3 regions of the Arthrobacter sp. B0427-1-12 genome follow, and region 1 is predicted to be linked to each of the others. Evidence: riboswitches for the same ligand, from Rfam matches in the RefSeq annotation. Region 1 holds a riboswitch; each other region holds the start of a gene.

Region 1 (3,961 bases):
ACACTTCAAGTAAACTGGAAGCCGAAACCATCCACCAGCCAGGGAGCACCATGGAATTCGGCATCTTCACCTTCGGCGAGCTGACCCGCAACGCAGGCACCGGCGTCGGACTGTCCCCGCACCAGCGGCTCACCGAGCTGATCGAGCTGGCCAAGATTGCGGATCAGTCAGGTATTTCCTTTCTCGGTCTCGGCGAGCACCACCGCCACGACTTCGCCCTTTCCGCCCCGGAAATCGTGCTGGCCGCGATCGCCCGCGAGACCACGAAGCTGCGGCTGGCTACGGCCGTCACTGTACTGTCCACCCAGGACCCGGTGCGCCTGTTCGAGCAGTTCGCCACCCTGGACCTGATCTCGGACGGGCGGGCGGAGATCTTCGCCGGCCGCGGTGCGTTCATCGAGTCCTACCCGCTGTTTGGCTATGACCTGGCGGACTACGACGAGCTGTTCGAGGAAAAGCTGAAGATGCTGGTGGCGCTGCGGGAAAACCGCAACCTCACCTGGACCGGCCGCCACACGCAGTCGCTGCAGAACGCGGAGATCGCCCCACGACCACTGCAGGAGCAGCTGCCCGTCTGGGTGGGCGTCGGCGGCACGCCGGCCAGCTTTGAGCGCGCGGGCCGGCTGGGCCTGCCGCTGTATGTGGCGCTGCTGTCCGGGCCCCAGCACTTTGTGCGGCTGGTCGACTACTACCGGCAGACAGCCGCCGCCAACGGGCACGACGCCGGCCGCCTCGCCGTGGGTGCCGGCGGCCACTTCTACGTCGGCGGCACCTCGCAGCAGGCCCGGGACACCTTCTATCCCTACTACAAGGCGTACTTCGAGCAGAACATGCCCCGGCCCGCGGGCCACTTCCCGCGGCAGACCTTCGACCTGTGGACCGAGCCGGGCGGGGGACTGCTGGTGGGCAGCCCGCAGGAAGTGATCGAGAAGATCATGGTGATCCATGAGGCCCTGGGCATCGACCGCTACATGGCCCAGGTCGGCCTGGGTGGGCTGCCGTTCGCGGAAACCGCGCGTTCGGTGGAGCTGCTGGCGACCGAGGTGATGCCCGTGGTGCAGAAGGAGCTGGGGTTACGAAGTGTGTCCAATGTTTGACCTGGAACTAAGGCGATCCTAGTCTGGATGCCAGAATCATGAGCTCCAACGCATAAGCCCTGGCTGGTTGGACGGCAACCCTCTCGCTGTAGTGGGGTGCTCCAGGTGATGATTCGGCCCGCGCGGGGCGAAGGAACCTGCGCAGGCAAGTACGGCGCTCTTCGTGCCCCAGGCCCGGAGCCGCCATCAAGTGCGCGAAGCCAGGAGTCTTCCATGTCTTTGACCAACGACCTGCAGCCCGCCGCCCTGCGTCAGGCCTTCGGCCGCTTCCCGTCCGGCATTGCCGCGCTGTGCGCGCAGATTGACGGGGCGCCGAACGGTATTGTGGCGTCCTCCTTCACCGTGGGCGTTTCGATGGAACCGCCGCTGGTCATGTTCGCCGTTCAGAACACCTCACGGACGTGGCCGGTGCTGCGAGGCGCTGACCGCATCGGGGTCTCCATCCTCGGAACAGAGCACGACGGCGTCTGCCGCCAGATCGCGTCCCGGACCGGTGATCGTTTCGCCGGCCTCGAACTGCACACGTCCGACGGCGGTGCGGTCTTCCTGGAGCAGGCCGCCCTGTGGCTGGACTGTTCGGTGGAGAATGAGGTCCCGGCGGGCGACCACCAGGTGGTGCTGCTGCGCGTGCACGGCTTCTCCACGCATGACGGTGCCCACGAGCCGCTGGTCTTCCACGGTTCGGAGTTCCGCCGGCTGGAGCAGCCGGCATTCGTATAGTGTTCGTTGCATGACCCCAGGCCCCCGCGATCCCGAATTGTTGGTCGACGCCGAGGTTGACGAGGTTCCGGCACCGGAACCCACCCAGATCAGGAGTCGGCGGGGACTCATTTATCTGGGCATCTGCCTGGTGCTGATCGGACTCAACCTGAGGACCCTGTTCTCCAGCTTCTCCGCGGTGCTGGCCGAGGTCACGGCCGCCACCGGACTGCCGGCCTTGGCGGTTACCGTCCTGACCACGGTCCCGGTGACCTTCCTGGGTGTCTTCGCCCCGCTGGCACCGGGGCTGGCCCGGCGCTTCGGCGCCGAGCGGGTCCTGCTCGGCGCAATGATCGTGCTGACGGCCGGACTGGCCGCACGCGGGCTGGAAGTTCCCGGCGCCGGCCATCTGCCCGCACTGATGCTCGGCACCGGCGCCTGCGGCGCGGCCATCGCCGTCGGCAATGTGCTGCTGCCCGGCGTCGTCAAGCGGGATTTCCAGCACCGGCTGGGACTGATGGGCGGACTCTACACCACCGCCATGTGTGCCTCCGCCGCCCTCGGTGCGGGCTTCACCTACCCGGTCTATGCCGCCACCGGCTCGTGGGAGTTATCGCTGGCCTTCTGGGCACTCCCGGCTGCCGCCGTCGTGCTGCTGTTTGCGCCCATCGCCCTGAGGCGGCATCACGGCCGGCACACCGTCGCGGTCTCCGGACCGAATGTCTGGCGCTCGGCGACCGCCTGGCAGGTGACCGTCTTCATGGTGCTGCAGGCGATGATGTCCTTCAGCGTCTTCACCTGGCTAGCGCCGATCCTGCGGGACCGCGGGATCGACGGCGGCACAGCCGGGGCCATTGTGGCCGTTTCGATCGTGCTGCAGATGACCGGATCGCTGTTCGCGCCGGCACTGGCAGCCCGACTGCGGGACCAGCGCGCGCTCAACGTGGCCGTGGCGCTGATGACCGGCGGCGGTTTCGCATTGAGCATCTTCGGCCCGCTGGAGCTGATCTGGGTGTGGACCGGGCTGCTGGGACTGGGGCAGGGAAGCCTGACCGCGGTGGCACTGACCATGATCATGCTCCGCACCCGGGACAGCCACACGGCTGCGCATCTGTCCGGCATGATGCAGGGCGTGGGCTACGGTGTCGGATCCTCCGGGACTCTGCTGGTGGGTCAGCTGTATGCCGGAACCGGAGGGTTCACCGCCGCCGGCATCATGTTCCTGGCGGTGGGTGCGCTGGCTGCAGTGTTCGGCTACCGGGCGGGCCGGAACCGCTTCGTCGGCGAACACCAACGTTCACTCCGCGATTGACGCACCACAAATGCGTTTTTCGTGCGGGGGCTGCCGACCCAGCGGGGCAAGAAGAGCCGCTCCGAAGGGGTCCTAACCTAGAGCGGTTCCTATACTTGAAGTAGGCCGCATGCCGGCACCGCTGACTCTGCGGCCGGATAACTATCCGTCCCCCACAAGCGAGTGATCCTCATGGCACACGAAACCACAAGCGGAGTGCATTTAACCCCCGAACAACGCAGCCACAAGGCGACAACGATCCGTCTGATCGGACTCATCAGCATCATTGTCGGTGCGCTCATGATCATCGGCGGCGGCATTACCTGGGGCATCGTCAGCTCCCAGTTGGCCGACGAAAGAATCCCCATCTCCGCAGATGCCCCGATGTTCGCCGGCGAGCAGGTCAATGGCCCGATCGACGCCTTCATCCAGGCCGGCGTGATCAACAAACATTCCCTCGAAGCCACCGGCGGCAGGACCTATGGCGAAATGGAACAGGATGACCCCGAGCGCCAGACCGTCATGACGGCATCATTCCTGCGGGCGTCGCTGTTCACCTCCGTGGTGGCGTTTGGCCTGGCGCTCTTTGCCTTCGGCGCCGGGCTGATGCTGGTACTGACCGGCCTGGCACTGCGCGCGGCCGGGCAGGTCCTGCGCAGTACGTAAACGAGTACATAAACCGTTCCGCAGAGCGGGTGTGAGGGGTGGCCCAGCGCGGACGCCCCGGATACTTCCGGGGCGCCCGCGCGCCGCGTCAGGCTAGACGGCGGAGGCTTCCTTGGAACCGGCCAGCCGCACCCAGGTATCCACCACGGTGTCCGGGTTCAGCGACACGGATTCGATGCCCTCGTCGACCAGCCATTCGGCAAAGTCC
Region 2 (3,961 bases), on a different contig from region 1:
CTGCATCCAAATCAGCAAGGATATCGTCGATGTGTTCGATTCCGACCGCCAGCCGCACCAGCCCGGGAGTGACTCCCGCGGCAAGCTGTTCGGCTTCGGTCAGCTGGCTGTGGGTCGTGGACGCCGGATGGATGACCAGCGACCGCACATCTCCAACATTAGCCACATGCGAATGCAGCTCCAGCGCATCCACGAACCGCTTGCCGGCCTCCACGCCGCCGGCGATGTTGAAGGACACGATCGCGCCGGTGCCCTTCGGACCGTACTTGAGCCCCCGCTCGTACCACGGGCTGGAAGGCAGGCCGGCATACGCAACCGACTCGACGGCGTCGTGTTTCTGCAGCCACTCGGCAACCTGCTTGGCGTTGGACACATGCCGTTCGACCCGCAGGCTCAGTGTTTCCAGGCCCTGGGCAATCAGGAAGGCATTGAACGGCGAGACCGCCGATCCCAGGTCGCGCAGCAGCTGGACGCGCGCCTTCAGGATGTAGGACAGGTTGGCGCCCAGCGGGCTGCCCTCCCCCAGGTCGCGGGCATAGACCAGGCCGTTGTAGCTCTCATCCGGGGTGTTGAAACCGGGGAACCTCTCCGGATCGGCACCGTAGTTGAACCGGCCCGAATCGACGATGACGCCGGCAATGGAGGTGCCGTGGCCGCCCAGGTACTTGGTCGCCGAATGGACCACGACGTCGGCACCCCACTCGATCGGCCGGATCAGGTACGGCGTGGCCAGGGTATTGTCCACGATCAGCGGCACGCCTGCCTCGTGGGCAATTGCGCTGATGCCTTCAAGGTCCAGCACGTCCTGCCGCGGGTTGGAGACCACCTCGCCGAAGAAGGCCTTGGTATTCGGGCGGACCGCAGCCCGCCATTCGTCCAGGTTGTCCGGATCGGAAACGAACGTCGTCTCGACGCCGAGCTTCTTCAGGGTGTGCTTGAACAGGTTCTGGGTTCCGCCGTAGAGGCTGGGGCTGGCCACGATATGGTCGCCCGCTTCGGCGACGTTCAGGATCGCGAAGGACGCTGCGGCCTGCCCGGAGGACAGCAGCAGGGCACCTACGCCGCCTTCGAGGTCCGCGATCCGCGTTTCCACCGCTTCAGTCGTGGGATTGCCGATGCGGGTGTAGATCGGCGCCAGTTCGGCCAGGGCGAAGCGGTTGGCCGCACTCTCCGCACTCGGAAAGACAAAGGACGTGGTCTGGTAGATCGGCAAGGCCCGCGCCCCCGTGGCGGAGTCCGGCTCCTGGCCAATGTGGATCTGGCGCGTTTCGAATGACCATTTATTGGACATAGCGTCCCTTTCCGTTTTGGGCCGCATGTATCCAGCTGGCTGTGCCAGGTGGGTGTGAGGCCCGCGCTTGCGGCGTATCTTGTGATACCCGCCTGGTCTTCACCCGGGGCACCCCACCGCGGTTGGAGGGTTGCCGGCCAGCAAGCCGGGGCTTATTTGCTGGCACTCATGACCTGGATCCAGTGTCCTGAGGGAGCCCGACGGTCCGCAACAATGTGACGCGATGTGAACCTGCAGCAGCGCACGCTACATTTCGGACGCGCGTAACAAAAGATTCCTCCAGGCGACGGGAACGATTCACTTAGGCTCGCCTTAGTCGAGAGCCAGATCACAAAGTGCAAATATGTCCGTATGCGCCTGGACCATGTTTCTTATGCCTGTGAACCTGACGGTCTGGCGGCCACCGCCGACCGCATCGCCGACCAGCTCGGCATCAAGCCCGTCAAGGGCGGAATCCATCCCCGTTTCGGTACCCGGAACATGATTTTCTCGCTCACCAACGGGCAGTACCTCGACGTCCTCGAGGTACTGGACCATCCCGTGTCCGACAAGGCTCCCTTCGGCCAGGCCGTGCGTGCGCGCTCCGAAGCGGGCGGCGGCTGGATGGGCTGGTGCGTCGCCGTTGACGACCTGGCCCCGTTCGAAAAGCGCCTGGGCCGCAACGCCGTCCCCGGCAACCGCAAGTTCCCGGACGGCCGCGAGCTGCTCTGGCAGCAGATCGGCATCAAGGGCCTGATCGCGGACCCGCAGGTTCCGTTCATGGTCAAGTGGGAAAGCGATCCTTCCCTGCACCCGTCCAACGCCTTCCCGGCCACGGTGCGGTTGGCATCGATGACGATCGCCGGCTCGGCCGAACGGGTGACCGAATGGCTGGGCACCCCGGTGGAGCATCCGCTGGACGACGTGAAGGTGGACTGGATCGCGCCGAACGGCACGCCCGGCATTGTTTCCGTCACGTTTGACACGGCCAACGGCTTGGTGACGATTTAGCTGCCGATGCCGATCGCCGGACCGAAGAGGGCATAGCCAACGAAGCCGGCGATATCGAGGAGCGCGTGGGCCACGACCAGTGGTATCACGCGCTTCGTCTTTAAGTAGGCATAGCCGAAAATGAGGCCCATCAGGACATTGCCGATGAACGGGCCGAACCCCTGGTAGAGGTGGTAGCTGCCACGGATCAGCGCGCTGACGACGACGGTCGTCGGCACCGCCCAGCCGAACCTGCCGAAGCGGTCGAAGAGGTAGGCCACCACGATGACCTCCTCCAGCACGGCGTGGCGCAGCGCCGACAGGATCAGCACCGGCAGGGTCCACCAGTAGGTGTCCAGTGCGGTGGGCACGATCGCCGTCGTCAACCCGAGTGCGCGGCCGGCGGCATAGACGCCCAGCGTGCCCGCTCCGATCACCGCCGCCAGCCCGAAACCCAGCCCGAAGTCCACCGCCGGCCGCGCAAAGGTAAAGCCGATCCGCCGGAACGCGGACCGGCCCGGCTCCGTCATGAGGAACAGCACCAGGGCCACCGGCACCAACGTAAAGACGATGTCCAGCAGCTGGTAGGTCAGGTCGAAGTACTGGCGGTCGTTCAGGCCGGGGTTGAGCGTGGTGGTCTGTCCGGACAGCGGACCCTGGGTGAGCTTGTCCAGCAGGTTGACCACTGCGTAGACGGCCGACTGTCCCAGCGAAAGCCCCAGGACAATGAGGACCTCCGCCCGCAGCCCGGCCAGGCTGCGGGGCCGCTCCAGCTGCCGGGCCCCGATGGACGATCCCGTGGATGATGACGGCTGATCACTGTGCATGCGTACTATCTTGCCTGCTGCTTGACTGCAGCGATCGCTTACCTGCACTGGCCAGGCGGCCGCAGTGCTCCGATCGCATCCCGCAACAGGTCCGCCGGGTCGCCCAGGGTCTCATGAATGCCGTTGCGGGCCACGATCCTGCCGCCGATGGAGACCGCGGCAACGTCGGCGGCGGTCGCCACCAGCGGCAGCTGCTCCGGGGCCGCGCCGGCGGTGCGGACTGTGTCCGTGCGGATTTCCATCCAGTCGTCCGGACACGGGCTTCCGGCAAGGGGGTCCAGCCCAGACTGGTCCAGCCCAGACTGGTCCAGCCCAGACTGGTCCAGTCCAGGCTGGTCCAGGCCAGGCTGGTCCAGGCCGAGGCTGCGCCTGCCGCCGGCCGTGGCTGCCTCCAGCAGCTGCTGCGGCGTGAAACGGCCGCGGATGCCGCTGCGCAGGCGCTCCCCGTGCTCCAGCGCCCGCATTTCCAGCCAGGGATCAACGACGGCGTGCTGGTCCGTTCCCAGCGCCAGGGCGGCTCCGGCGGCGGCAAGCTCGACGCCGGGGCCTATCCCGTCGGCGAGGTCGGCCTCCGTGGTGGGACACAGAACAACAGAGCAGCCGGCGGCGCCCAGCAGCTCAATTTCCCGCGGGTCCAGATGGGTCGCATGGATTGCGGACAGCCGGGCGGTGAGCAGCCCGCTGCGGTGCAGCAGTTCCGTAGGACCCAGGCCATAGACTGCCCGGCACTGCGCATTTTCCACCGGCTGTTCGGACAGGTGGATGTGCAGTGGGATGTCCGGGTCCAGCTCCGCGGCAATGACTGCCAGGTCCGCGGGGACGACGGCCCGGACGGAGTGGACCGCAGCGCCCACGCGCACCCATTCCGAATCGA
Region 3 (3,961 bases), on a different contig from region 1:
CCACCACGATGTAACCCTGGACGCCCGGCGCAACCGGTGCGCCGTCGTCGTCCACGATCTTGGTGCCCACACCCGGAAGCGCACGCGTCGCGCAGCCGGGCTTGAACACCGTGTCCGTCTGGCGGGGGGAGAGGATCGTCGCGCCGGTCTCCGACTGCCACCAGGTATCGATCATCGGCACTTCGTTGCGGCCGATGTTCCCGCGGAACCAGCGCCATGCCTCCGGGTTGGTGGCCTCCCCGACGGTGCCCAGCAGGCGGATGGAGGAGAGGTCGTAATCCGCCGGTACGCCGTCGGGGAACCAGCCCATCAGGGACCGCACCAGCGTCGGCGCGGTGTAGTAGCTGGTGACGCCGTAACGTTCGATGATTTCGAAGTGCCGGCCTGGATGGGGAGTGTTCGGGGTGCCTTCGTAGATCACCTGGGTGACGCCGTTGGACAGCGGTCCGTAGATCTCGTACGTGTGCGCCGTGACCCAGGCCAGGTCCGCGGTGCACCAGTGGACGTCCTTCTCCCGCTGCGCCGGATCCGGATTGCTGAAGAGGTACTCGTAGCTCCAGGAGGCCTGCGTCAGGTAGCCGCCGGAGGTGTGGACCAGGCCCTTGGGCTTGCCGGTGGTGCCGGAGGTGTACATGATGAACAGCGGCGTTTCGGCGTCGAACGCCTCCGGTTCGTGGACCTCGGAGGCGGTGTCGACGACCTCGTGCCACCAGATGTCCCGGCCCTCGACCCATGCAACGTCGGTGTGACCGGTGCGGTTGACCACCAGCACATGCTCGATTGCGTTGTCGCCGGAGACGGCTTCGTCCGCGTTGGCTTTGACCGGGACGGCCTGGCCGCGGCGGAACTGGCCGTCCGTGGTGACCAGCAGCTTGGCGCGGGTGTCTTCGACCCGGAACTTCAGTGCTTCGGCGGAAAAACCGCCGAAGACCAGCGAGTGGATGGCGCCGATCCGGGCCACGGCCAGGGTGATGATGACGGTTTCGGGAATCACCGGCAGGTAGATGACCACACGGTCGCCCTTGGTGATGCCCAGCGCCAGCAGTGCGTTGGCGGCCTGGGAGACTTCCTTCTGGAGTTCGGCGTAGGTGATGGAGCGGCGGTCGCCGGGCTCGCCTTCGAAGTGCAGCGCCACTTTGTCTCCGCGGCCCGCGGCGACATGCCGGTCGACGCAGTTGACGGCGACGTTCAGCGTGCCCCCGGAGAACCACTCGATCTTCGGCACACTAAGGTGGGGTTCGCCGTCGTCATTAATCCCCCCGGTGGGCCGGGCCGGCTCCCAGGTGTGGGGCGTATGCCACGGCGTTTCCCACTGCAGCCTGCGGGCCGCCTCCTCCCAGAAGGCGATCCGTTCGGTTTCGGTGGCGACGTCAGCGGCGGAAGTGCTCTGCGCGGCGATGGCAGTCATAGGGTGTGCTGGTCCTTTGTGGTGGTGCGGAAGATGCGGGGGCGCGTCACGCGCGCGCGGAACTGCAGCTGCACATTCGCATCGACGGCGGCCGCCTGCGGGACGGCAGGGCAGGGAAGGCCGCGGCGGCGCGGGATGCGGCAAATTCAGGCATAAAGCACACTCCATCGGTCCTGGCAGTAGCACCTTGCTGATGGCTGTGAAGCATCAGAGGGTTGCTGCGGCGTCGTCGATCCAGGTCTCTCGGCCGCTCGGGATGGTCACCTCCAATGAAACGGGACACGGCGGCCCCGGAGCAAATCGGCGTAACAAACCGACCTCTCCGCACCCTTTCCGCAAGGCGTAGTCTGGCCCTGTTGATTGCGTACCGGACCAGGCTGCTGGAGGCAGAACGTGGCACACGAAAATGATCCTGAGGTCATCCGCAGACTGCTGACGGCCCCCGGCCGCTGGGCCATCGTCGGACTTTCCAACAATCCGCGCCGCGTTGCGCTGGGAGTCTCCAAATACCTGATGGACGGGCTGGGCATGCAGATCGTTCCGGTGAGCCTTAAGGGCGACGACGTCCACGGGCAAAGAGGCTACAAAAAGCTCGCGGACGTCCCCGGCGGGATCGACGTCGTCGACTTCTTCGTCAACTCACAGAAGGTGGGGCCGCTGGTGGACGAAGCCATCGCCGTGGGCGCGAAAGCGGTCTGGCTGCAGCTGGGCGTCATCGATGAAGCGGCCGCCCAGCGCGCCAAGGACGCCGGCCTTGAGGTAGTGATGGACACCTGCCCGGCCATCGAGGCGCCGCGGTTCGGGCTGTGATTGGCCGCTGACCTGCGGCCCTGAAGCCCCGTTACGGGATGTGACGTAACTTATTCGCTTTTTGACGGGTCCGGCTTTTGAATGGGTGCGTAACCATCCCGAGCGGCCGAGAGACCTGGATCGACGACGCCGCAGCAACCCCCTCCCGTTTTTGCCAAGGGAGCAGGGTGCTACTGCCAGGACCGATGGAGAAGCAACTGCTTTCGTTGGTCTCCCTGACCGCGCCCGTATCCGCGCCGGCCAGGGGTTCCTTTGGCGACGGCGGCGCGCCTCTTCTCGGGCTTAGACCCAAGGAGATCGACGTGATACCAACAACAGCGGCAGCGCCCGGCAACGGCGGTGCCCAGTGATAGACATCCAGAACGTCTCGACTGTCTTCCGGGCGGATGCCGGCGAATTCACCGCCGTCGACAACATCTCGCTGCACATCCCGCGGGGCAGCATCCAGGGGATCATCGGCTTCTCCGGAGCCGGCAAGTCGACCCTGCTGCGCAACATCAACCTGCTCGAGCGGCCCACCTCCGGGCGGGTGCTGGTGGACGGCGTGGACCTGGTGGAGCTGTCCGACCCCGAACTGCGCACCAAGCGCCACGACATCGGCATGATCTTCCAGCACTTCAATCTGCTCAACAACCTCACCGCCCAGCAGAACGTCGAGCTGTCCCTGAAGTTCGCGGGTGTGGGACCGGCCGAGCGGCGGCGCCGCGCGGCCGAGGCGCTGGCGATTGTTGACCTGGCTGACAAGGCGAAGACCTACCCCGCCAAGCTCTCCGGCGGCCAGAAGCAGCGCGTCGCGATCGCCCGCGCCCTGGCCACCGAGCCCAAGGTGCTGCTCTGCGACGAGCCGACCTCCGCCGTCGACCCCAGAACCACAGCCTCCGTGCTGCAGTACCTCAGCGACGTCAACGCGAAGTTCGGCATCACCATCGTGGTGGTCACGCACGAAATGAACGTCATCAAGGCCATCGCCGACAACGTGGCCGTGATGGAGGACGGACGGGTGGTCGAGCAGTTCGACCTGGCCGAACTGGACCGGCCGGGTTTCTCGCCCGGCACCTCGATTGGCCGCTACCTGATTTCCGACGACATCGAGCTCGAGCGCATCCACCGGCCGGGGGAGCTGGCCAGTGCTTGAGCGCATCATCGAGGTCTGGCCGGAAATTGTCGCCGCCATGGGCGAGACCCTCACCATGCTGCTGGTGGCCATCCCGCTGGCCGTCCTGCTGGGCACGCCGCTGGGGGTGCTGCTGTACTCCATCGGCCCCAACGGCCTGAAGCACAAGCCGAAGCTGCACCGGGTCATCGACGGCCTGGTGAACCTGATCCGGTCCTTCCCGTTCCTGATCCTGCTGATTGCGATCATCCCGCTGACCAGGCTGATCGTGGGGACGACCATCGGTACCGCCGCAGTGATCGTCCCGCTGACCATCAACGCGATCCCGTACTTTGCCCGGTTCGTGGAGCAGAACCTCTCCCAGCTGGGGACCGGCGTCGTGGAAGCGGCCCGCTCCATGGGTGCCAGCCGCCTTCAGATCGTCCGGGACGTGCTGCTGGTGGAAGCCAAGCCCGCACTGGTCGGTTCCATCACCATCATGACGGTCAGCTTCATCTCCTACTCGGCGATGGCTGGCCTGGTCGGCGGCGGCGGCATCGGTGACTTCGCCATCCGCTACGGCTACTACCGTTACGAAACCGGGCTGATGATCGCGGCGATCGTGCTGATGATTGTGCTGGTCCAGATCG

What was found. Region 1 has a riboswitch for S-adenosylmethionine ahead of AC5RWU_RS09200 (flavin reductase family protein). Riboswitches for the same ligand answer to the same signal wherever they lie in the genome.
Region 2: it holds a riboswitch for S-adenosylmethionine, as region 1 does, so the genes downstream of both, AC5RWU_RS15415 (bifunctional o-acetylhomoserine/o-acetylserine sulfhydrylase) here and AC5RWU_RS09200 (flavin reductase family protein) in region 1, are expected to answer to the same signal.
Region 3: it holds a riboswitch for S-adenosylmethionine, as region 1 does, so the genes downstream of both, acs (acetate--CoA ligase) here and AC5RWU_RS09200 (flavin reductase family protein) in region 1, are expected to answer to the same signal.

The regions. Positions count from the first base shown of each region.
Region 1 covers NZ_JBNHIC010000011.1:40,544-44,504, forward strand. Annotated here, with positions in the region: gene AC5RWU_RS09195 (LLM class flavin-dependent oxidoreductase) at 51-1,097, shown strand; SAM riboswitch class IV at 1,132-1,255, shown strand; gene AC5RWU_RS09200 (flavin reductase family protein) at 1,311-1,817, shown strand; gene AC5RWU_RS09205 (MFS transporter) at 1,828-3,108, shown strand; gene AC5RWU_RS09210 (aromatic ring-opening dioxygenase LigA) at 3,280-3,753, shown strand; gene ppsA (phosphoenolpyruvate synthase) at 3,847-3,961, opposite strand, start outside.
Region 2 covers NZ_JBNHIC010000026.1:34,633-38,593, reverse strand. Annotated here, with positions in the region: gene AC5RWU_RS15415 (bifunctional o-acetylhomoserine/o-acetylserine sulfhydrylase) at 1-1,291, opposite strand, end outside; SAM riboswitch class IV at 1,350-1,465, opposite strand; gene AC5RWU_RS15410 (VOC family protein) at 1,643-2,281, shown strand; gene AC5RWU_RS15405 (CPBP family intramembrane glutamic endopeptidase) at 2,278-3,087, opposite strand; gene AC5RWU_RS15400 (formimidoylglutamate deiminase) at 3,126-3,961, opposite strand, start outside.
Region 3 covers NZ_JBNHIC010000004.1:89,878-93,838, forward strand. Annotated here, with positions in the region: gene acs (acetate--CoA ligase) at 1-1,408, opposite strand, end outside; SAM riboswitch class I at 1,570-1,671, opposite strand; gene AC5RWU_RS04900 (CoA-binding protein) at 1,802-2,218, shown strand; SAM riboswitch class I at 2,309-2,410, shown strand; gene AC5RWU_RS04905 (methionine ABC transporter ATP-binding protein) at 2,565-3,353, shown strand; gene AC5RWU_RS04910 (methionine ABC transporter permease) at 3,346-3,961, shown strand, end outside.